DNA from 2 places in the Salinivibrio sp. HTSP genome. Region 2 is predicted to be linked to the other one. Evidence: riboswitches for the same ligand, from Rfam matches in the RefSeq annotation. Region 2 holds a riboswitch; the other holds the start of a gene.
What was found. A riboswitch is a leader RNA that binds a small molecule or an ion and turns the genes downstream of it on or off. The one in region 2 is predicted to bind thiamine pyrophosphate.
Positions count from the first base shown of each region.

Region 1: linked by a shared signal. The riboswitch ahead of thiB (thiamine ABC transporter substrate binding subunit) and the one ahead of thiD (bifunctional hydroxymethylpyrimidine kinase/phosphomethylpyrimidine kinase) in region 2 are both predicted to bind thiamine pyrophosphate.

Region 1 covers NZ_PXUD01000010.1:56,567-66,984, reverse strand. The annotation lists gene rapA (RNA polymerase-associated protein RapA) at 1-855, opposite strand, end outside; gene C7A19_RS01965 (PhoH family protein) at 1,172-2,545, shown strand; gene C7A19_RS01960 (GGDEF domain-containing protein) at 2,591-3,595, opposite strand; gene thiQ (thiamine ABC transporter ATP-binding protein) at 3,644-4,366, opposite strand; gene thiP (thiamine/thiamine pyrophosphate ABC transporter permease) at 4,360-5,949, opposite strand; gene thiB (thiamine ABC transporter substrate binding subunit) at 5,955-6,950, opposite strand; TPP riboswitch at 6,994-7,095, opposite strand; gene C7A19_RS01940 (DUF547 domain-containing protein) at 7,134-7,925, opposite strand; gene leuD (3-isopropylmalate dehydratase small subunit) at 8,073-8,675, opposite strand; gene leuC (3-isopropylmalate dehydratase large subunit) at 8,685-10,106, opposite strand; gene leuB (3-isopropylmalate dehydrogenase) at 10,128-10,418, opposite strand, start outside.
Region 2 covers NZ_PXUD01000025.1:4,537-14,954, forward strand. The annotation lists gene C7A19_RS04850 (replication initiator protein RctB domain-containing protein) at 1-1,677, shown strand, start outside; gene C7A19_RS04855 (DMT family transporter) at 1,958-2,830, shown strand; gene C7A19_RS04860 (GNAT family protein) at 2,991-3,620, shown strand; gene C7A19_RS04865 (bifunctional diguanylate cyclase/phosphodiesterase) at 3,588-5,894, opposite strand; gene C7A19_RS04870 (HAD-IA family hydrolase) at 6,303-7,085, shown strand; gene C7A19_RS04875 (DUF3081 domain-containing protein) at 7,104-7,367, shown strand; TPP riboswitch at 7,489-7,589, shown strand; gene thiD (bifunctional hydroxymethylpyrimidine kinase/phosphomethylpyrimidine kinase) at 7,651-8,502, shown strand; gene C7A19_RS04885 (potassium channel family protein) at 8,616-9,641, opposite strand; gene C7A19_RS15840 (methyl-accepting chemotaxis protein) at 9,808-10,418, shown strand, end outside.

The DNA of each region.
Region 1 (10,418 bases), on a different contig from region 2:
GAGGTGATGGGCTTCGTCGACCACCAATAAATCCCAATGGGTATCACACACTTGTTCCACCCGGCGGCGGTTTTTGCGCAGAAACTCCAGTGAGCACAACACCAATTGTTGGGTATCAAAGGGGTTGGGGGCGTCGGCGAAAGCCTCCACACAGCGCTCTTCATCGAAAATCGAGAAATGCAGATTAAAGCGGCGCATCATCTCCACCAGCCATTGATGCTGTAAGGTTTCGGGCACCACAATCAGTACACGTTCCGCGCGACCCGCTAGCACTTGCTGGTGGATGATCATCCCTGCCTCAATGGTTTTCCCCAACCCCACTTCATCGGCGAGCAGTACGCGCGGTGCATGACGACGACCGACTTCATGGGCAATGTAAAGCTGATGGGGGATCAGGCCAGCACGCATGCCGGTTAAACCGCGTAATGGGCTGCGCAGTTGCTGGTGCTGATTGGTCAGCGCGCGATAACGCAGGGCAAAACGGTCCATACGATCGAGCTGGCCAGCAAACAGTTTGTCTTGCGGCTTGTTGAAGCGAATTTGGTGGCTGAGTAAGATCTCACGCAGTGCGACCTCATCTTCCCCTGTGTCGGTACGCTGGCCGTAATAGGTCAACACCCCATCGTTTTCTTCAATGCGCGAGACGGTCATGGTCCAGCCCTCGTGACTTTCTACCTCATCGCCGGGGTTGAACATCACCCGGGTCACGGGCGCATCATGGCTGGCGTACAGCCGTGTTTCATCACTAGCAGGAAACATTAGGGTCACGGTACGGCCATCAACGGACACCACGGTGCCGAGTCCAAGATCATGCTCCGTATCACTGATCCAACGTTGTCCAAGCGCAAATGACATAAGGGAAAACCTCTGAATTAACTCGATTGTCGAAAGACGCGGCGCCGTTGACGACGGCACCGTTTAAATACTCTGCTATTCAGTGTGGCACTGAAAAAATTGGCCGCCAATAGTACTCGAACTTGTGAGGAGGGTCACGATGAAACTCAATCAATAGTGGCAAAGAGGTAGATTGACATACAAACGTCATCAAGTGACGGCAAAGATAAAAGCGTGAGCTGGCGCAGTAAAACAAGTTGGGCGCATCCCAACGGCCAGGTCTACGCTTATTTTAAGCGCTGTCACCGACAGTGAACTGCCGACACAGGAGGTGCCTATGGGCGACGCCGACCGGAAGCTGTTTGTACTTGATACTAATATTCTCCTCCACGAGCCTTTCTCGATTTACTCTTTCCAAGAACACGATGTCGTGATCCCCATGACCGTCCTCGAAGAACTTGACCGGATTAAAGATAGCAAACGCGATGTTTCACGGGATGCGCGTGTGGCGATCCGTGCGCTGGAAGATATTTTTAAAGAGGCCACTCCTGACGAAATTGGCGAGGGCATTGCCGTTGGCAAAGGCGATGCGACAGGGACGGTGTCGATCCTCGCTGATTTTGAGATCAAAGAAACCGTCCATGCCTTTGCCGATAAAGCGGGTGATAACCGCATACTCAATGCGGTGTTGTATCTGCAAACTAAGCGCTCACCCCGCAAAGTGGTATTGGTGACCAAAGACATCAATATGCGCCTGCGCGCCAAAGGGGCGGGAGTGATGTATGTGGAGGACTACCGCACCGATCAGCTGATTGATGATGTGCGATTGCTAACCAAAGGCTTCCATCAATTTGCAGGCAGCTTTTGGGATAAAGTGGGAGAATGTAATAGTCAAGCCTATGGCACAGAGACCCTACATACGTTGCCGTCAGAGCTTCTCGATACGCCGTTTGTTAACCAATACCTGTTAGATGACAGTGACGATTTTGCCGCGCGTGTGCAAGCCATTGATGGCGATAAAGCGGTGATTAAAGATCTGAGCCGAGAGCGATTGATGCATCGCGCTGCGTGGGATGTGAAACCGAAAAATATCTACCAAGGGATGGCGATGGATGCGTTGCTCGATCCGAGTATCGACTTGGCGATCCTCACCGGTCCGGCAGGTTGTGGTAAAACCATTCTGGCGATGGCCGCCGCGCTGGAGCAGGTGGTAGAAAAAGGGATGTACGATAAAATCATCGTAACCCGCAATACCCCAGATATTGGCGAGTCAATTGGCTTTTTGCCGGGCTCCGAAGAAGAGAAAATGTTGCCTTGGCTAGGAGCCGTGACCGATACGCTAGAAGCCTTGCACATGCACGATGAGTGCACCGATGGCTCGATGCGTTACATTATGGAGAAAGCGAATCTGCAGTTTAAATCGATTAACTTTATGCGTGGCCGCTCGATTCAAAACGCGTTCGTGATTTTGGATGAGTGCCAAAACCTCACCGCCTCTCAGCTTAAAACCATTATTACTCGGTGTGGGGAGGGGACCAAGTTGGTGTGCTCGGGGAACTTGGCGCAAATCGATTCTTCGTATTTGACCCCAGTGACATCTGGGCTGACCTATATTGTTGAGCGGTTTAAAAACTTTGAAGGCAGTGCGTGTGTGTACCTCAATGGCGTGGTGCGCAGTCGCTTGGCTGAGTTTGCCGAAGAGAATCTATAGCTGATATCAGGTGGCGGTTATCAGGCCGCCACCTTCATCCATTGCCTAAAACAATTCAACATCGTCCTCGGCGACAAAGGTTTTGACCACCCCAGACTGCAGTAAATCATCATAAAAAGCGACTTGGTTACGGCCATTTTGTTTGGCGTGATAAAGCGCCTGATCGGCATAGCCTAAGATGACGCTGGTGCTCAGCTGTCCATGTTCAATCCGTGTCGCGCCCATGGAAATGGTCACGGTTTGGGCGGCACCAAAGTCTCGCGCGTTGACATTGGCAATAAAGGCATTGGCCTTTTGTTCGGCCATGGCCCGCGAGCAGGGCTGAAATAGCACTACAAATTCATCGCCGCCATACCGGAACAAGGTGTCTTGTGAAGAGAAGCTCTGGCGCATTAGTGAAGCCAGTAACAAGATGACCTCGTCACCAAACACATGACCAAAATTGTCATTGACCTGCTTAAAGTGGTCGACATCGAAAATGCACACCCAAGGTGAGAGAGCGCTGTCAGCGTCACTGTCTGGCGTCGCCTCGCTTTGCGCTAAGCGATCACATATCAGATCCAGCTTTTTAGATAAGACTTTACGATTAAATAAGCTGGTAAAGCTGTCACGTTCGCTCGCCATAATAATCTGCTGGTAGTTCTCATAAATGCGCGTGAGTCCGGCCACCAAAGCACGTTGATCCTGGCTAAGGCTTTTGGCGCGGCCGCACAAAATACTGCTGACCCCATCTTCTTTCTCATAATAGATGGGAACGGCAATCAATACATGATCATGAGTGTGGTGTTGAATAACCGCTTGGGACGCAAGGCACTCTGCCAAAAGTGCGTCAATTTGATGGATATTCTCTTGCTGAAACGCACTGTTGTCGTTGGTGCCGAGTACGGTAAAGGCAGGCTGCATATCATCGCAGTAATCAAGCAGTACGACTTCGCCTACCGGAGTAAGCTCGGTAATCGAGGTCAGCAAGCTCTTAGTAATCGCGTCGACTTCCGTTTTAGCGGTAAAGTCGACGATCGAGTCGAGAATCTGGATACTGCTGGCGGCCACAGGACGCCTCCTTGGAATCTACCGTGTTTTCCTTAGTATAGAAGCCTATCAGGGGGATGCCACCCAAAACGAATCGTCAGCGGTGCCCATGTAAGCTTGCATCATTTCTGGCGGATGATTGAGCGCCTCAATCGGACGATGAAGACGAACTTGTCCCTCATCGAGATAAAGAAATTGAGAGGCAATGGCTTGGGCATCTTCGGGATGGTGAGTGACCATCACCACCGTCGTGCCTTGTGCTTGGGCGGTACGCTTGACCAATGCCAGCATATCCTTTTTTAGCGCAGGGTCGAGCGCTGAAAAGGGCTCATCGAGCAGCAATAAAGGCTGGTTACGTGCGATGCTTCTACCCAAGGCGATGCGTTGGCGTTGGCCGCCTGATAGTTGACCGGGCAGACGTGGCAGATAGTCATTTAAACCCACGGCGTGGGCCGCCTGGTGAATGCTGTCACGCTGGGAAGCGGTGAGTTTCAGTGATGGTGACAAGCCAATGGCCATATTGTCGAATACCGACAAGTGAGTAAAGACGTTGTGCTCTTGAAACAAGATAGACAATGGCCGCTGGTGGGCGGGCGTCGTGGTGACGGGCTTGCCATCAATGGTGATCTCGCCACTATCTGGCGCGATCAGCCCGGCAATCAAGGATAACAAGGTGCTCTTTCCCGCCCCGCTTGGGCCGAGCACAGCCACAATCTCCCCCGGCGCTATCTTGGCATCAAAGATCATCCAATCTTGCTGGTAACGGTAATGGACATTGGAAAGCGTTAACATGCGTGTCTCCATTGGATAAGGCGCGTAAGCAGGGCATAACATCCCAAGCTGGTGAGCAGTAACAGCATCGCTGCAGCAGCACCGGCTTCCATTTGGTAACTGCCCATTAAGCGAAATAAATACAGGGGCAGGGTTTGAAAGTTTTGGCTGCCAAATAGGGCTATCGCACTAAGATCGCCCATCGATAACACAAAACTGACCGCGACACCGCGTGCAATCGGTGCACGTAAACAGTCCCACTCAATCAGACGTAAACGCGTGATGCCTCTTACGCCTAAGGTGGCGCACAGATTATGGTAAGACTGGGCAACCTGAAACGCGGGAGCACTTAATACTTTTATGAGATAAGGCAGCGCCATCAGGGCGTTCACCGCCATCACTAGCCACAGCGCTAAACTGAATACGTCGCTAAACTGGCGAAACAGCAAAAAAAGCCCGGTACTGAGCACGATGCTCGGGACCACCAGGATAATGGCTCCTAGCGTTTCTATCCCATCCGCCTGTTTTTTGCGTCCATGTAAGCGCCAGTGGCGGCTAGCGAGGATCACTGCGGCTGCAAGCACAAAGGCAAAGCTGGTTGCCCCTGAGGCAATGGCGAGGGAGTGCAGTGTTGCCTGCCACAGTGCGCCATCGCCGAGTACCGCTAATGCGCTGGGGTTGAGCCCACGTGCAATCACCACGCCCAGTGGCGGTAACACCAGTATCAAAACGAGGCCAATCCATAGACTGTCCCAGCATTTGGCGGCACGGCTATCCAAAGAGGCGGGAAGAGGCAGCACTTCACTGGGTGTACTCGGCAGCGGGCGCGTCAAGGTTTGCACGGTAAATGCGATGGCGCCACACAAGAGCATTTGCCAAAGCGCAAGGACAGCACCCGTTTGTAAATCGAAATCAAAATGAATGGCTTGGTAAATGGCTAGCTCTATCGTGGTGGCTTTAGGTCCGCCACCCAGTGCCATCACGGTGGCGAAGCTGGTAAAGCACAACATAAACACCAGCCCGACGATATGAGGCAAGCTTTGGCGTAAATACGGCCATTCTAAATGCTTAAAGCGCTGCCAGCCTTTCAGCCCTAGCTGGGTAGCAAGACGACGTTGATCAGCGGGGATCCCCTCTAACGCTTGCACCATGAGTTGGGCGGAAAATGGCAGATTAAAAAACACATGCGCGAGCAAAATGCCACTTAAACCATAAATAGAAAATGGCATCGACGCATCAATGTGCGCGAAGGCTTGCGCAATCCAGCCGCTGCGGCCATAGATGGCAACCAGTCCAAATACGCCCACCAATACCGGTAGCACCAAGGTCATGGCGAATAGCTTAAGCAGCCATGCCTTGGCTGGAAACTGCCGGCGATACAGGGCGTGGGCGACGGGTATCGCAAGCCCAACGCTGAGCACCACAGATAAGGTCGCCTGCTTAAAGCTAAAGTAGGTGACATGGCGCAGGTAGGTATCTTGCCACAACGCGGTGAGCACTAGGTCGTGGCTGTGAGAGAACAGCGCCCAGAGTGCGCTGCCAATCAAAACCACGACTAAGCTGGCCGCCATACTGCCCGGCCAGGTTCGAGAAGGGTTGAGCATCTTGGCTATTCAACCAGCGCGGTTTGCCAGTCACGCACCCATTGCTGGCGATTGCCCATCACTTCATCAGGCTGATACAGCAGGCTTTCCTCCGGCTTGTCTAAAGTGTAGAAGGCATCAGGCAGGTTGACATCGGTTACCGGATACATCCACTGCGTGGTTGGGAGCACAGACTGAGCTGCATCACTGAGCATAAATTGTAAAAACGCGTCTGCACGTTCCGGTTGATCCGTGTAGGCTGATTTTGCCACCACTTCGATTTGCATGTAGTGGCCTTCTTCAAACATGGCAGCGGCAAAGCGGTCGTCCTCATCGGCAACCCGGTGATAGGCCGGTGAAGTGGTGTAAGAAAGCACCATGTCGGCTTCTTTGTTAAGAAACATATTATAGGCCTCGGTCCAGCCTTTGGTCACGGTAATGGTGTTATCAGCCAGTTCGCGCCATGCTTGTTGGTTGTCATCGCCATACACTTTTTGGATCCAGAGCATTAAGCCTTGGCCTACCGTTGATACGCGCGGATCTTGGTAAATCACACTGATATCGTCGCGCTCTTCAATCAAGGCTTTGAGGCTTTTGGGCGGGTCGAGCAAGCGGGTAGTGTCGTACACAAAGGCAAAATAGCCGTAATCGTAAGGGATAAAGTAGTTGTTGTCCCACCCGCCAGGCACTTGCAGGCGCTCAGTATTGACTGCATGCTCAGCAACAATGCCGCTGCGCTCGGCTTCTTTCATTAAATTGGTATCCATACCCAGCACGATATCGGCTTGGGTGGTTTCCCCTTCAATGCGTAAACGATTGAGCAAAGCGGCGCCATCATCGAGAGACACGAATTCCAGTTGGCAATCGCACTGTTTTTCAAATTCGGCTTTGATTTTGGGCCCTGCGCCCCATTCGGCGATAAAGGAGTCATAGGTATACACGGTGAGTGGGTCCGCGGCGCGGGCACTGAGTGATAACAGCGACAGAGAAATCAGAGTGAGAACAGAGGTAAAAACTTTCACAGCACGCTCCTAAGTTGGGCGTGGGTGTTGAGGCAAGTTGATGGCAACATCAAGTCTCAATCCCTACGCCAGTGTTAGCTGGATCAGGTTCGATGGGTCTAGCGCAGTGCGCAATCTCAGCCATGAGGCTCCCCAATGAGTACCAAGCCATTGTACTGATTGGCTTAGGGTTAACCAAGCCTTTTAGTCAGCGAGTTGGTTAAGGTCCCAGTTGTAGTCGTGTTCCAATGTTGCCTCTTGTGGCAATGGAATATCGCGATACTGGTTTATGTGAGCGATCACGCCTTGCTTATCGCCACCAAAATCAGCCTCAAACCACTCATAGATAGAAGAAAGCTGCCATTGATCGCCTTGCTGACTTACCCCTTTGTCGCTATTAATAAAACCATAGGCCGCTTGTTCGAGCTGTGCCTCAAGCGCGTTTGCTTGGAAGGCCTTAGGTTGCAGGTTTGGACAACCCAAACTGGCACAGTTAACCGCATAGTGGGTACGCGGATCTTGCCATAGTGGGCGCAGAATGCGGTGCTCAATATCATTCAAGGTAAGGGGTTCACCTGCCACCGTGACCACCTCATCATCCCAAGGTCCAAAGCTAAATAGCCCACCGAGTTTGGTGATGGAACTGACCGGATAGGCCTCCAAAATCAGCGTCACCGTGACCGCATTGTAAAGGTTGACCCAATACGCGTATTGCTCGTTTTTGGTCAGGGTACGCGGGTCGCGCGCGGTGAGCATGCGGATATAATGATCGAGGGCTTTCTTGTCAGCGTCGGTGACCGCCGCATAGTTAAATAAGGTGTGCTGCCCCTGAGGCTGCAAATACTTATCGAGCAATACTTGCCAAGTGTGATGAGTGAAGGTTGCCTGGCTGTCAGGGTTATGGGCATCCCACATCGCCCAATACTCTGCTTTGGGGGCCGCTTGGCTAAACAGCGGAAAAACCAAACAGAATAGAAGTATCAAACGTTTTTGCATTGCCCGTCCTTATTTTCAGCAAGCCTTCTTTTCAGACTAGACCAAGCAAATGCGTTGTTGGTTTCATGGTGAATGGAAAAAAGTGGGGCTTGACCAATAAGCGCGGCGAGGATCGCGCTTATTGGTGGAGTGGGCTAAAGCGGGGATTTATGACAAAAAGTCCGGGATGCGCTGCTCAAAGCGCGAGATCTCAGCATCGTGCTGTAGGGTTAGGCCAATGCTATCTAAGCCTTCCAACAGGCAATGACGACGAAAATCATCCATTTGGAAGCTAAAGCAGTGCTCACCGGCTCGAATGGTTTGGGCGGGCAAATCCAGGGTTACCGTCGCGCCTTCATTTTCGGCTACATACGCAAATAAAGCATCGATTTGGGCTTCTTCAAGGGTCACCGGTACCATTTGGTTGTTGATACAGTTGCCATAGAAAATATCGGCAAAACTGGGGGCGATAATCACTTTAAAGCCGTAATCATCCAGCGCCCAGGGGGCATGTTCGCGTGACGAGCCACAGCCAAAATTCTCGCGGGTGAGTAGCACGCTTGCCTCTTGGTAGCGCGCTTGGTTAAGCACAAACTCGGGGTTCGGTTGCTTGCCCGCATCGTCTAAAAAGCGCCAATCGTGAAACAGGTGCTGACCAAAGCCAGTACGGGTGACTTTTTGCAAAAACTGTTTGGGAATGATCGCATCGGTATCGACGTTCGCCGCATCCAATGGAGCAACAATGCCGGTGTGAGTGTGTATGCCTGACATAAGGCCTCCTTATAATTGGTTAACGTCGACAAAATGACCCGCGATAGCAGCAGCGGCGGCCATCGCCGGGCTGACCAAGTGGGTGCGGCCTTCACGGCCTTGGCGGCCTTCAAAGTTACGGTTGCTGGTGGACGCGCAGCGCTCTTTGGGGCCCAAGCGATCGTTGTTCATCGCCAAACACATTGAGCAGCCGGGTAAGCGCCACTCAAAGCCCGCCTCGCGGAAAATCACATCCAGCCCCTCTTGCTCTGCTTGGGCGCGCACTTGCTCGGACCCAGGCACCACCATGGCATGGACGCTATCTGCCACGCGTCGTCCTTTGGCGACCGCGGCGGCCGCGCGCATGTCTTCAATCCGTGAGTTGGTGCAAGAGCCGATAAAGACCTTATCAATGCTGATTTGGTTGATAGCTTGTCCCGGTGTCAGTCCCATGTATTTTAGCGCGCGCTCTGCTGAGTGGCGTTCAATCGGATCGGTCATTGTCTCAGGGGCAGGCACGGTATCATGCACACTGACCACTTGGCCGGGGTTAGTGCCCCAAGTGACTTGATGATGGATTTGACTGCCATCGAGGGTGACCACGCGATCAAACTGTGCATCGGCGTCCGAGTGCAAAGTTTGCCAGTGAGCGACCGCTTGCTGCCATTGCTCGCCTTTAGGAGCAAATTTCTTGTCTTTTAAATAGGCAAAGGTGGTGTCATCCGGCGCGATCAGGCCAGCTTTGGCGCCTAATTCGATGGCCATGTTGCAGACCGTCATGCGTCCTTCCATCGACAAGGCGGTGATCGCGTCCCCACAAAACTCCACCACATGTCCGGTGCCGCCTGCGTGGCCGACTTTACCAATAATCGCTAGAACAATATCTTTGGCGGTGATCCCGGGGGCAGTTTTGCCCGTGACTTCAATTTTCATCGTGCGGGCGCGGGATTGCTTAAGCGTTTGGGTGGCGAGTACGTGTTCGACTTCTGAGGTGCCAATGCCAAAGGCCAGAGAGCCGAAGGCACCATGCGTCGCGGTGTGCGAATCACCACAGACGATGGTGGTGCCGGGCAGGGTAATGCCAAGCTCGGGGCCCATCACATGGACAATGCCTTGGTAAGGATGATTTAAGTCGTACAGGGTGACACCGAACTCTTCGCAGTTTTTGGCTAGCGTCTCCATTTGGATGCGCGCCATTTCTCCTGACGCGTGAATGTCTTTGGTTTCGGTGGAGACATTGTGATCCATGGTAGCGAAGGTTTTGCTCACTTGGCGCACCGGACGCCCTTTTTCCCGCAGGCCATCAAAGGCTTGTGGGGAGGTCACTTCGTGTACCAAATGACGATCGATATACAGCAGTGGCGCTTCGCCCGGCTGCTCGGTGACCACATGGGCTTGATAGATTTTTTCATACAAGGTCTTGGCGCCTTGCTGAGTGTTTGCATTCGACATAGCTCGTATCCTTACGGGTAATTATTCTGCGCCTTGGCGGATATAGGCGGCGATACGATCGCCCATTTGTTCAGTACTCAATGCAGGATGGTTGCCTGCCAGGTCGGCGGTCAGCTCACCGGCCGCCAGTGCTTGGCTGACTGCATGCTCAATCGCACAGGCTGCGTCTTCTTCGCCTAACGAGTAGCGCAACATCAACGCGGCGGAGAGAATTTGTGCGACCGGGTTGGCGATATTTTTCCCCGCGATATCGGGGGCAGAGCCGCCGGCGGGCTCATACAAACCAAATTTACTCGCGTTCAAACTCGCGGA
Region 2 (10,418 bases):
CGGTTTGAAGAAGGACTCGCGGGCAAAACCATGCTGCATCAGTTTGTTAATCCTACCCGATTGATTTCATCGCTCGGCAGTGCAGGCCTAATGACAGAAAAAAGTCGCGATGCAGTCAAACAAAAACGTTCAAAAGCGTTAGCGCAAACACAAGTTAATCGACAACTACTCAGTGAGCATGGTCTGGGCACGCCCCCCATGATGCCTGGTGAAAAAGATCAGATTTTGGTCTCACCGACCAGCTGGGCTGGGATCATTGATCAAGCGCTTGCCCCTCCGCGCACCAAAAAAGGTTATCAAAAATCGATGGTGGCGATCAGCGGCACCAAAGCGATCATTGAAACCCGCTCGGCTAAGTCGATCATGACAGTGGATGATCTGATGACACTGTTCGCCCTGTTCACCCTCACGGTGCAGTACCATGATCACCATTTGCCTAATTACGAGCTACAAACACAATCGATTGGCAACAAAACCCCCATCTATATCACTGATATTCTGCAATTACGGGGTAAAAAAGACAGTGGTCCTGCACGTGACGCCATCCGCGAAAGCATCGATAGAATTGAGTTTACTGACTTTCAGCTTCATGAGCTGACAGGACGTTGGCTCAGTGAAAACATGCCAGAAGGGTTCAAAAGTGACCGATTCCGGTTCTTAGCCAGAACCATTACCGCCTCGGAGGAAGCGCCTCAAGAAGGGGAAGATGGTGAGGTTAGGATCAAGCCCAACCTTTACATCTTGGTGTGGGAACCTTCGTTCTTTGAAGAGTTGATGACACGCGATTATTTCTTTTTGTTCCCACCAGAGATATTGCGTCAGCACACCTTGGTGTTTCAGCTCTACTCGTTGTTCAGAAGCCGTATGTCGCGTCGACTCGAAGATTCTATGTTGCTTAGCGAGCTGAACCAAAAAATGGCGCGGAATATCGAATGGCGCCGTTTTTCCAGTGATTTAATCCGGGAGCTACGAAAGCTGGCGGAAGGGAAGGTGACCGAATCTGTCTTTGCGGTGAACTTGTGGGGGTATCACTTAACGTTAACGCGCGAAGACGAAGAGAAAAAATACCCTGACTACCGCATAGACATAAAATGCAACGTGGACGAGGTGATCCGCTATTCGCGTGCCAAGATGTATAACGAGGGCAAACGTTCGCTAGCCCCCACCATGCCCAATCCATTGCGAAACGAGATCTTACCCAGCCAAGACCTTGATCAGCTTTCCGGGATCATTGATGGTGAGTTTGAACCGATCCAGCGCAAAGAGAAGAGCAGTGGCCGCTTGGGACGTCGTGTTAAACAACGTAAGCACTTGGTTGAGATTAATGCAGATGAACTGACCATTGTGCTCTCAAAGTATACCTCTGAGGAAGCGTTGCAACGCAGTATTACCGCGTTGTCGGCGATGACAGGGCATCCTTCATCCGTGATCACCGAAGAATGTCAGGGGTATTTAGAAAAGCTTGATTGGTTGCGCGTGGGTGAGCAAGTGGTCTCTTACGAAACACTCAGCCGCACCATCGAGTTTTACAATCAACAACAGCATGATAGACACCTTTCTATTGAAAAGTTGATATCTGGCCTAGCCGTGCGACGAAAAGTCTGTCAGCGCGTGTTTGAGGGCCATCTCGATGGGCAAGTGCTTAAGGCTCTGGATGATATTGCAATGGGCGGGTAGTGACCGATTTTGCAGGTTGTTGACAGGGTAATGACACAAGCTTCGATGATCGACGTAAACTACCTCTCGATACCTTTGTCCTATTGGGTGCTCTGATGGCACCATTTGGCGAATCACTTGCCGAGCGGGCTTTGCCCGCTTTTTTCTCCTTGCCTTCCTCATCCGCTTACCGAGTATCCATCTGTTAGGCTCCGTTGGCGATTCGCTTGGATTTTATTTGCCGCTTTACAGTGTAAACTACCTGCTTTATCCATCCTTTGTGTGAGTTTGTGAGACAGTCATGCCATTTTTATTGCCGTTAGCCGCGGTGCTCATCTGGGCGATTAATACGATTGTAAACAAGATGTCGGTGACTGTGATTGCACCTGGCGCGATGGCGTTCTATCGGTGGTTTTTTGCCATGTTAGTGTTAACGCCCTTTTGTCTGCCCACTGTATGGCGACACCGACGCGCCGTTGGCCGATTGGCGCCACGTTTAGCCGTGCTGGCATTACTCGGGATGGTGACCAATCAATCCGTCGCTTACTTTGCGGCACAAACGACCACGGCAACCAATATGGCGCTGATTATGTCGTTGGTACCAATGTTAAGTTTATTGATCAGTGTACCTACACTCGGGCAACCACTAACGACGCGGGCTGTAATAGGGGCCGTGTTATCCTTCGCTGGCTTGGTGTATATGCTAACGCTGGGCAAACCGCTTTCTCTTTTTCACGCTGGTGCGTCGGTGGGGGATGGGCTGATGCTGGTGTGTGCGTCCTCATATGCACTGTATTGCGTGCTTCTTAAGCGATGGACGATGGCACTGTCAAACTGGGTCTCAGTGTATGTACAAGCCTTGTTTGCGGTGATCATGTTGCTGCCGGTCTTGTGGATGGCGCCTAGTCCTACGATCCCCGCGGACGCTTACCCATTGGTGGGATTTGCCGCCTTGGGCGCTTCGGTGATTGCTCCAGCGGTTTGGCTACACGCTATCGCGCTCAATGGGGCGAGTCGAACGGCGATGTACATGAACCTTCTCCCCGTGATGACAGCGGCTATCGCCGTTGTTGTGCTAGGGGAAACACTCACTCAGTACCACTTGTTGGGCGGTGGATTGGTGATGCTGGGTGTGGCCATCTCACAGCAATCAAGACGTCGGTCTTGCGCGTAACCGTCTACACTCAATAAAAGTGGGTTGTTTGACGGAGGTCGCCAATGTGGTGGTTAATTGAGTTAAACTGGGTACCTTTGTGGGTCACACCGACAAACGGTCGCTGTGACGGGGCAGGGTCGTCACCTATTATCTGGTAAAGAGAGAACAGTAACCCGACATGGACGTGGATGTAACTAACCGCTTAGTCGTTACCTTGAGAGCCGCACGGCGAAACGAAGCCCGTTATTTTTGGCGCAATATTTATTACTCTCGTGCCTGGAAACAGTATGATGCGCCTTACACACCCATTGAACCGGTGTCGTTTTGGTCGTTTCGTTTTGGTCTTTTTCGCCGGTTCATCGTGGGTGACACGGCACAGGTGATTTGTGTGGATAACGAGCCAGTCGGTTATGTCACCCTTTACTGGGAAGACAAACGCACGCGTTGGTTGGAAGTGGGGATCACCATTTTCGATCCCACAGACTGGGGCAAAGGTATCGGCCGACGTGCACTGACGCAGTGGATTGACCAATTGTTTATTCGTCACCAAGTAAACCGAATCGGCTTAACGACCTGGTCAGGGAACACGGGGATGATGCGCTGTGCTAAAGCGCTAGGAATGCGTGAGGAGGGGCGCTTACGCGCCGTCCGTTACTATCAAGGTGAGTATTATGACTCACTCCGCTACGGCGTGTTGCGCGACGAGTGGTTGCAGCAAGCGGCGCCATTATGTCGAATGGGTACGTCATCCGCCGAAGCCATGGCAACCGTCGCCTCAACCATGCACCAAGACCATTCGCTGGTGTGATTTTGGCAGCAACCAATCTTCAAGTGCTGTCCGCGCAATCGGGCGAGAGAGCACATATCCTTGCAAGTAGTCACATTGGTGTTGGCGCAGCCAGCCTAGCTGCTGTTTGGTCTCGACGCCTTCTGCTACGACGGTTAAACCGACGGCATGTGCCATGGCAATCATTCCTCGACAAAGGGGTGCCGCTTTGCCGTTGGGCTGATCGATATCCATGATAAAACTGCGATCCATCTTAATCACGCTAAACGGATATTGGCGTAGTAAAGAGAGGGATGAATACCCGGTGCCAAAGTCATCGAGGTACAGTTTTATTCCCAGCGCGTGAAGCTGATGTAAGTTCTTCCCCACCGTTTCTGAATGCTCAAATAGGGCTGTTTCTGTCATTTCTAACCCCAGACACTGGGGCGCAAACTGGTGCCTGGCGATCAGTGAGGCGACGTCATCGGCAAAAGTGGCTGACTGACACTGCTTGGCCGACACATTCACCGTGATAGATGGACATTGGTTAGTGGGAAATCGGATATGCCAGCTATCAAGCACATCAGCGACTTGCTCGAGCACCCAGTCGCCAAGCTCAATGATATAACCGGTTTCTTCTGCGATTGGGATGAACTCTGCCGGTGAGATCGACCCCAGCGTCGGGTGTTGCCACCGGAGCAGCGCTTCTGCATGGCTGAGTGTTTCATGTTCACCATCAAAAATAGGTTGAAACATCAGGTGAAACTGCTGCTGTGCCAACCCTTTCTTTAAGTCTTGTTCAACAATAAAGCGTTGCTGGACTTTGGCAAGCATGGCCGGTTGGAAAATGGCCAGGCGATCACGGGTTTGCTTGGCGTGATACATGGCAATATCCGCCTGCTGAATGATATCCGTCACCGAGGCATTGGCCTTGTTCACCGAGGCAATGCCAATGCTGGCGGACAAGTTAATCATATGCTCGTCCACCTTGTAAGGTGCGCTGAGCGCCTGGAGCAGGTGCTTGGCTTTGGTTTGTGCCAATGCCAGTGAGCTGTCGGCTTTAAGCAAAATGATGAACTCGTCGCCACCAAAGCGAAACACGCGCTCGCCACTGACCGATTGTGTCAGGCGTTTGGCTACCTGTTTTAGAAGCGTATCTCCCGTCACATGACCGAGAGAGTCGTTAACCACTTTAAACCGATCGAGATCGATAAACAGCAAGGTAAAATGCTCGCTGTACTGGGCGCTCACTTGCTGGATTGCTCCCTCCAAGGCATTGTCGAGCGCAGCACGGTTTGCCAGCCCCGTCAGACTGTCGTGTTGTGCTTGGTGGGTGAGCTGGCGGGTCTGCTTGTTGACTAAGTGTTGTGCCAGTGACAGTCGGTTGGCGTAAGACCAAAAACTGGCCAGAACCGATAAGCCGAGTGACAATACCAATAGCCCGACCAGCACCCCGTAGAGCAGCCCGGTGTGCAAGCCGCGCAGATGGGTGAACCTGACCACTAACCCTTCTTCACTTCCCGCAATCGGAATAGTGATGTCGGGCGAGTGAGTATTTCGCCATGTTTGCAATGCTTGCGTTGAGTGCGTGGCAAACATTTGCTGGTGGCCAAAGGCTTCACGGGCGATTAGCCCCATATCGGGCGCGGGAGTGTCATCTTGCCAGAGTGTGGGTAGAAAGGTATCAAAATAAAGTGTGGTGGCGAGAAAACCGGCTAATTGGCCGTCTCGTGCGGTAATGGCTGCAAACCATCGCACCCCATGGCCTTGCTCGTCGTGAATTAATCGCGCGACGGGCTGGCGCTTAAAATAAGCCCGTTCCATGGTGACGGTATTCTCGCATTGCGCATCCGCGCGCCAACCTGAATACCCCTCTGCCGCAGCTTTGGGGGACAAGTAAAGCGCGGGAAAGGTATCACCCCGCATCACCCACTGGCAGGCATGGTTATTGAGCGGTGGAAAGGGATGATAATGCCCGTGTTGCGCGGCAAATTGTTTTAACTCAGCGCGATTGACTCGAGGTAGCCACATGACGCTATCAAGCCCAGAGCGCTTTTGGGTATGGTTATCGATAAAGGCATGGAATTTATCACGTGTCAGGCCGCCTTCTTGTTGCAGATACAACTGTGCCGATAATTGAAGCTCATAGAGTTGGGAAAAGGCTTTACTGAGTGTGTGACGTTGCTTTTCCACGTCGGTAGAAAATCGGCTTTGCTGACGCTGGTTTTCCAAGGTATAGACAGACCAACCGGCGATCAGCGCAATCATTACGACCGCCAGGTAACGCCATAGAGACTGTGAAGAAAAATAACGCATATAAAGAATACATCGAATCTCACTATCGAGAGAGACAGGGTAGAGCGGTTCGATGACAATCTATGCCTATTTGGTTTTCATTTTTATGACAGGTCGTGACTTCGCCTGCCCTGGAGTGTCAGAAAAATGACGGATTTTTATACAGGGTTAAGGTCGGTATCGATGAGTGCGAAGATATATAAATGTGAAAATGATCACGTTATGGTTAGGGGCTTGATTCGCCTCTGAAGTTTGTGGGCAAGCGGTGAGTTATGCAATTTTGTACCGGTGATTCGATACATTGTGCCTGCTGTTTTGGTAGGATGCTTTCTGGTTCTCTGCTAACTTTCAAAGACTCGTTGGATAGCAAGCCCGATCCACCGTTCCCTTTCCTTTCTGGCGATAACACACTGATTGTGGAGGCGTTCCATGAAAAAATTGGAGAATATCTCTGCGATATGCTTTGACTTAGACGGCACGATCGCAGACCCTTTTGATGATCTATACGACGCTGTCCTCGGCATGTTGAGAGGGTTTGATTTGCCGGAGGAAGAGCCCAGTGCGATTCGAGACTGGATTGGTGATGGCGCGGATTTATTGATCCATCGGGTGCTTACGCGACACATTGATGGGCGGGTTTCTACCACCGTACTGAACCAAGCCCGCGCGTTGTTCCTGTCCTCATACCTAGGCAAAAAACCGCCAAAAACTCGACTCTATCCAGGGGTACTTGCTTGTCTTGAAGGCCTCTCTCAACGTCAGTTCCCGATGATATGTACCACGGACATGCAAACGGCGCATGCCAATAGCCTACTCAAAGCGCTTGGGGTCAGCCACTTTTTTACCCGAATCTTAGGAACCGATGCAATCGCAGCCGGAAAGCCGGATCCCGATAGCATTTTTGAATCGGCGGCGATTTTAGCAGTGCCATCATCAGAATTGCTGGTGGTTGGTGATGCCGTGAATGATGTTCATGCGGCAAGAGCCGCGGGCTCGCCTGTCGTGTGTGTCGATTACGGCTATAATTACGGTACGGCAATCCAAAAAACGGGGCCAGACACCACCCTTGATACTTTGGCAGCCTTGCCCAATATTATTTCTAAGCCAAGCCGGCTTGAGGTGTCAGGGCATGTGTTGACTACGCCACCGGTATTGGCCGGCCCACTTTATGGTCGTGGATCACGGCCGGGAGGTGGAGCACAATTTCGCTAACACAGCCAGGAGGGAAGCGTGAAAAACGAACTCAATCCTACCCATCTACTGCGCGCGTTTGAGATAGTGACAGAGTATGGTGAAGAAATTGAAGATGGGCACCGCCTAGATGGCATCGACGCTTTCTCGGATTATGACGGCTATACCATTTATTTAGCGGGTAACGGGGTTCAGTTACGCGTGGGATTCCACAATACCTATGATCTTGACTATGAGCACGAAAACCTAAAAGAGCAGTTCCTGAAAAAGGTGGATGCGTTGGTCAAAAATTACAAAAAATAACCACGATAAAACCGAACGAGGTACGTGGTAGAGCGCCCCATCGATGGGGCGTTTTTTGTTTCTAGTGGGAAAATGAACGAGCAATCAACCTTGCGCTTTATCCGTAAGGTTTATATTCTGAGCGTGTTAGTCGGGGAGCAAGTAATTGCTGAGACTGCGAAAGCAGGACCCGTAGAACCTGATCCAGTTAGCACTGGCGGAGGGAACTGACACGTTCAGCATACGAAGTGGCCTATTCGGGCTCGCTTTGTCTCCTTCCGTCCCTGATGATTAAGGGGCCAATATGAACCTATCTCCACCTGTAATTCTTACCATCGCCGGCTCAGACAGCGGTGGCGGTGCCGGCATTCAAGCCGATATTAAAGCGATTTCAGCTACCGGCGGTTATGCGTGCTCGGTGATCACCGCATTAACCGCGCAAAACACCTGTGGCGTTGAGGCCGTCTCGGCGGTTGCTCCTGGTTTTGTCCGCGCCCAATTGGATGCGGTGTTGTACGATATGCCAGTGCGTGCAGTGAAAATCGGTATGCTCGCCAACCAAGCGATTATTCGCGAAGTAGCCGCCGTGTTGGCGCGGTCGCCACACTTACCGGTGATTTTAGATCCCGTGATGGTGGCTACCAGCGGTGATCCTTTGTTGGATGAGCACGCCATGACAGCGCTGATTGAGGAGCTGATCCCACGCGCAACCGTGCTCACCCCCAACTTGCCGGAGGCGGCGCGATTAACCGGTCAGCCTGTTCCTACCTCCATTGAGCAAATGCATGCGTTAGTCCCCGCCTTGCGTCGCCTCGGCTGCCCGTACGTGATGCTCAAAGGTGGCCATTTACATCACGTTCCTGAAAGCGTGGATGTATGGATTAGCCGAGATACGTGCCAAACCTTGAGCGCCCGTCGGGTTGAGACTGCAAATACGCACGGCACAGGCTGTTCACTGTCTGCAGCGATCGCCTCTTATTACGCGCAGGGAATGACGCCCATTGAAGCCGGGCGCGCGGCGAAACATTATCTCACCGACGCGTTAGCGCATAGCCAGCAGTTAAAGGTGGGAAGAGGCGCAGGGCCTGTTCATCATTTTTACGCTTACCCCGTTGAGGCGCGTCATCACGATGGACAAGAAGCCTCGGTCGAATAGACGGTTTTTCACCAATAGGGCACCTAAAGCGAGTTCGCCGCTCCTAAGGTGAAGCGGCGGACTGTTCGGGAAAGGCTAACAGCGGGTGTCGCGTGTGATGAATGGTACCCGAATTACGCCGCTGACCAATGCGGTAAACGCTCGGCTGCAATATAGAATACGCGATCGCCAGGGGCGACGTCTGTTGCAAGGTTGGGGTTAAGGGTAATGCCTTCACCTTTATCGAGACCAATTAATGTCGCATCGTATTCGTGCTTTAATTGGTTGAACAGAGTGCCCACATCCGTGGCGCTCGCATTGGTGGGATAGCGAGCGCAATACTGCGTCATCCCCTGTGCCGTGCTTAACAGCTCGTGATGCAACTGGCTGGAACCCGGATCCACGGCAGCTTTCGCTAGCATTTCCACCGACACAGATGGCACACACTCGGCGTGTGGATAGTGCTGTTTTAATATTTGGCTGAGTGCATCATCTTGAAAGTAGGCGAGCAGATGCGCTGAGGGGTTTTTGTGCGCGCAAAACAAGGCCGCTGACAGGGTAATATCGTCTTCGGGGTTATCGATAATAATGCTCGCGGCACTATCAATACCCGCACGGGCAATGCCCTCGGCATCGGTAAAGCTGGTGACGCGCACAAATTCCACCTCGCCAGGGAGCGGGTTTTCCATTTCGGGACGCACACAAAGCACAATAGGACGATCGCCATGCACACCGCTTTGTAGTAGGCGAATAAGCTGGATAGTGCGTTGACCATTCCACCCTAACACCAGAATATGATTTTTCACTGTAAGACTCCGTTTTCCTTGTAATCCACGTCGCCAATAATCGACCAACGCACTGGTTACATGGCCAATTACAACGGCAAATAACCCCAGCCCGCCGGGAATAATCCAAAAGGCGGTAATCCACTGTCCTGCTTCTGTCGCTGGCGAATAGTCGCCATAGCCAACGGTGGACGCGGTGACCATTAAGTAATAAATATAGCGACCGAGTGACTGGGTCATCTCGGTTTCGCCCGCCCAGTACAAAAGCAGCCAGCCGATGATGCCGTAAGCAAGGACCACCAAGCCCAAAATACGCCCATTTAAATGGGCGAAGTGACTGATAATCCAACGTTTAAAAAGCAACCAAAAGGTCATAATGTTTCGCTCATTCGCCGCAGAGACGTCAGTATGGCGGGAATTTTTATCGGTTTACAGTGTAAATCAAATGATTGGCGTAAAATGGATCACATTTCTCTCCGTTTATCATACAAAGCCAATATTAAGCGTTAAAATATTATAAAAAGCTTAATTAGGAGCTAGCGTGTTTATATCCCGTCGTCAACTTGAACAAGAACAGCAAAAACAAGTCGCTCTACAGCAAAAAATTGAGCAGATTAATCAGACCATCGACGCGCTGAATGCAGAGAAAGCTGCATTGCAGGAAGAGCTAGACACCGCAGAGAAAAAACGACAAACGGGAAAAGCGATTGATGCCAACTTATGCCATTTTGGTGATTCTATCAATGCGACCCAATCCTCTCTGGCTACCCTAGCGGACACCATTAACGGTGAAAAAGAACGGGTAACGGACGTGAGCCATCAGGCGTCGTCGTGTGCCGAGCAAGTTAATGATCTTGCGCGTCACGTGCAATCCTTATCCGCGCAATGTCAGCAATCGTCAGAGGCGATTCGCTCGCTCGATCAGCATGCACAAGAGGTAAGCGGTATTGTGAACTTGATTCGCGATGTCGCCGATCAAACCAATCTCTTGGCATTAAACGCGGCGATTGAAGCGGCACGTGCCGGCGAGCAAGGTCGAGGGTTTGCGGTCGTCGCCGATGAAGTGCGTAGCTTGGCGGAACGCACAGCCAGTGCCACGCAAGATATTACCCAGCTGGTCGAGAAGATTCGCGCTGGGAGTGGGCATGCTTG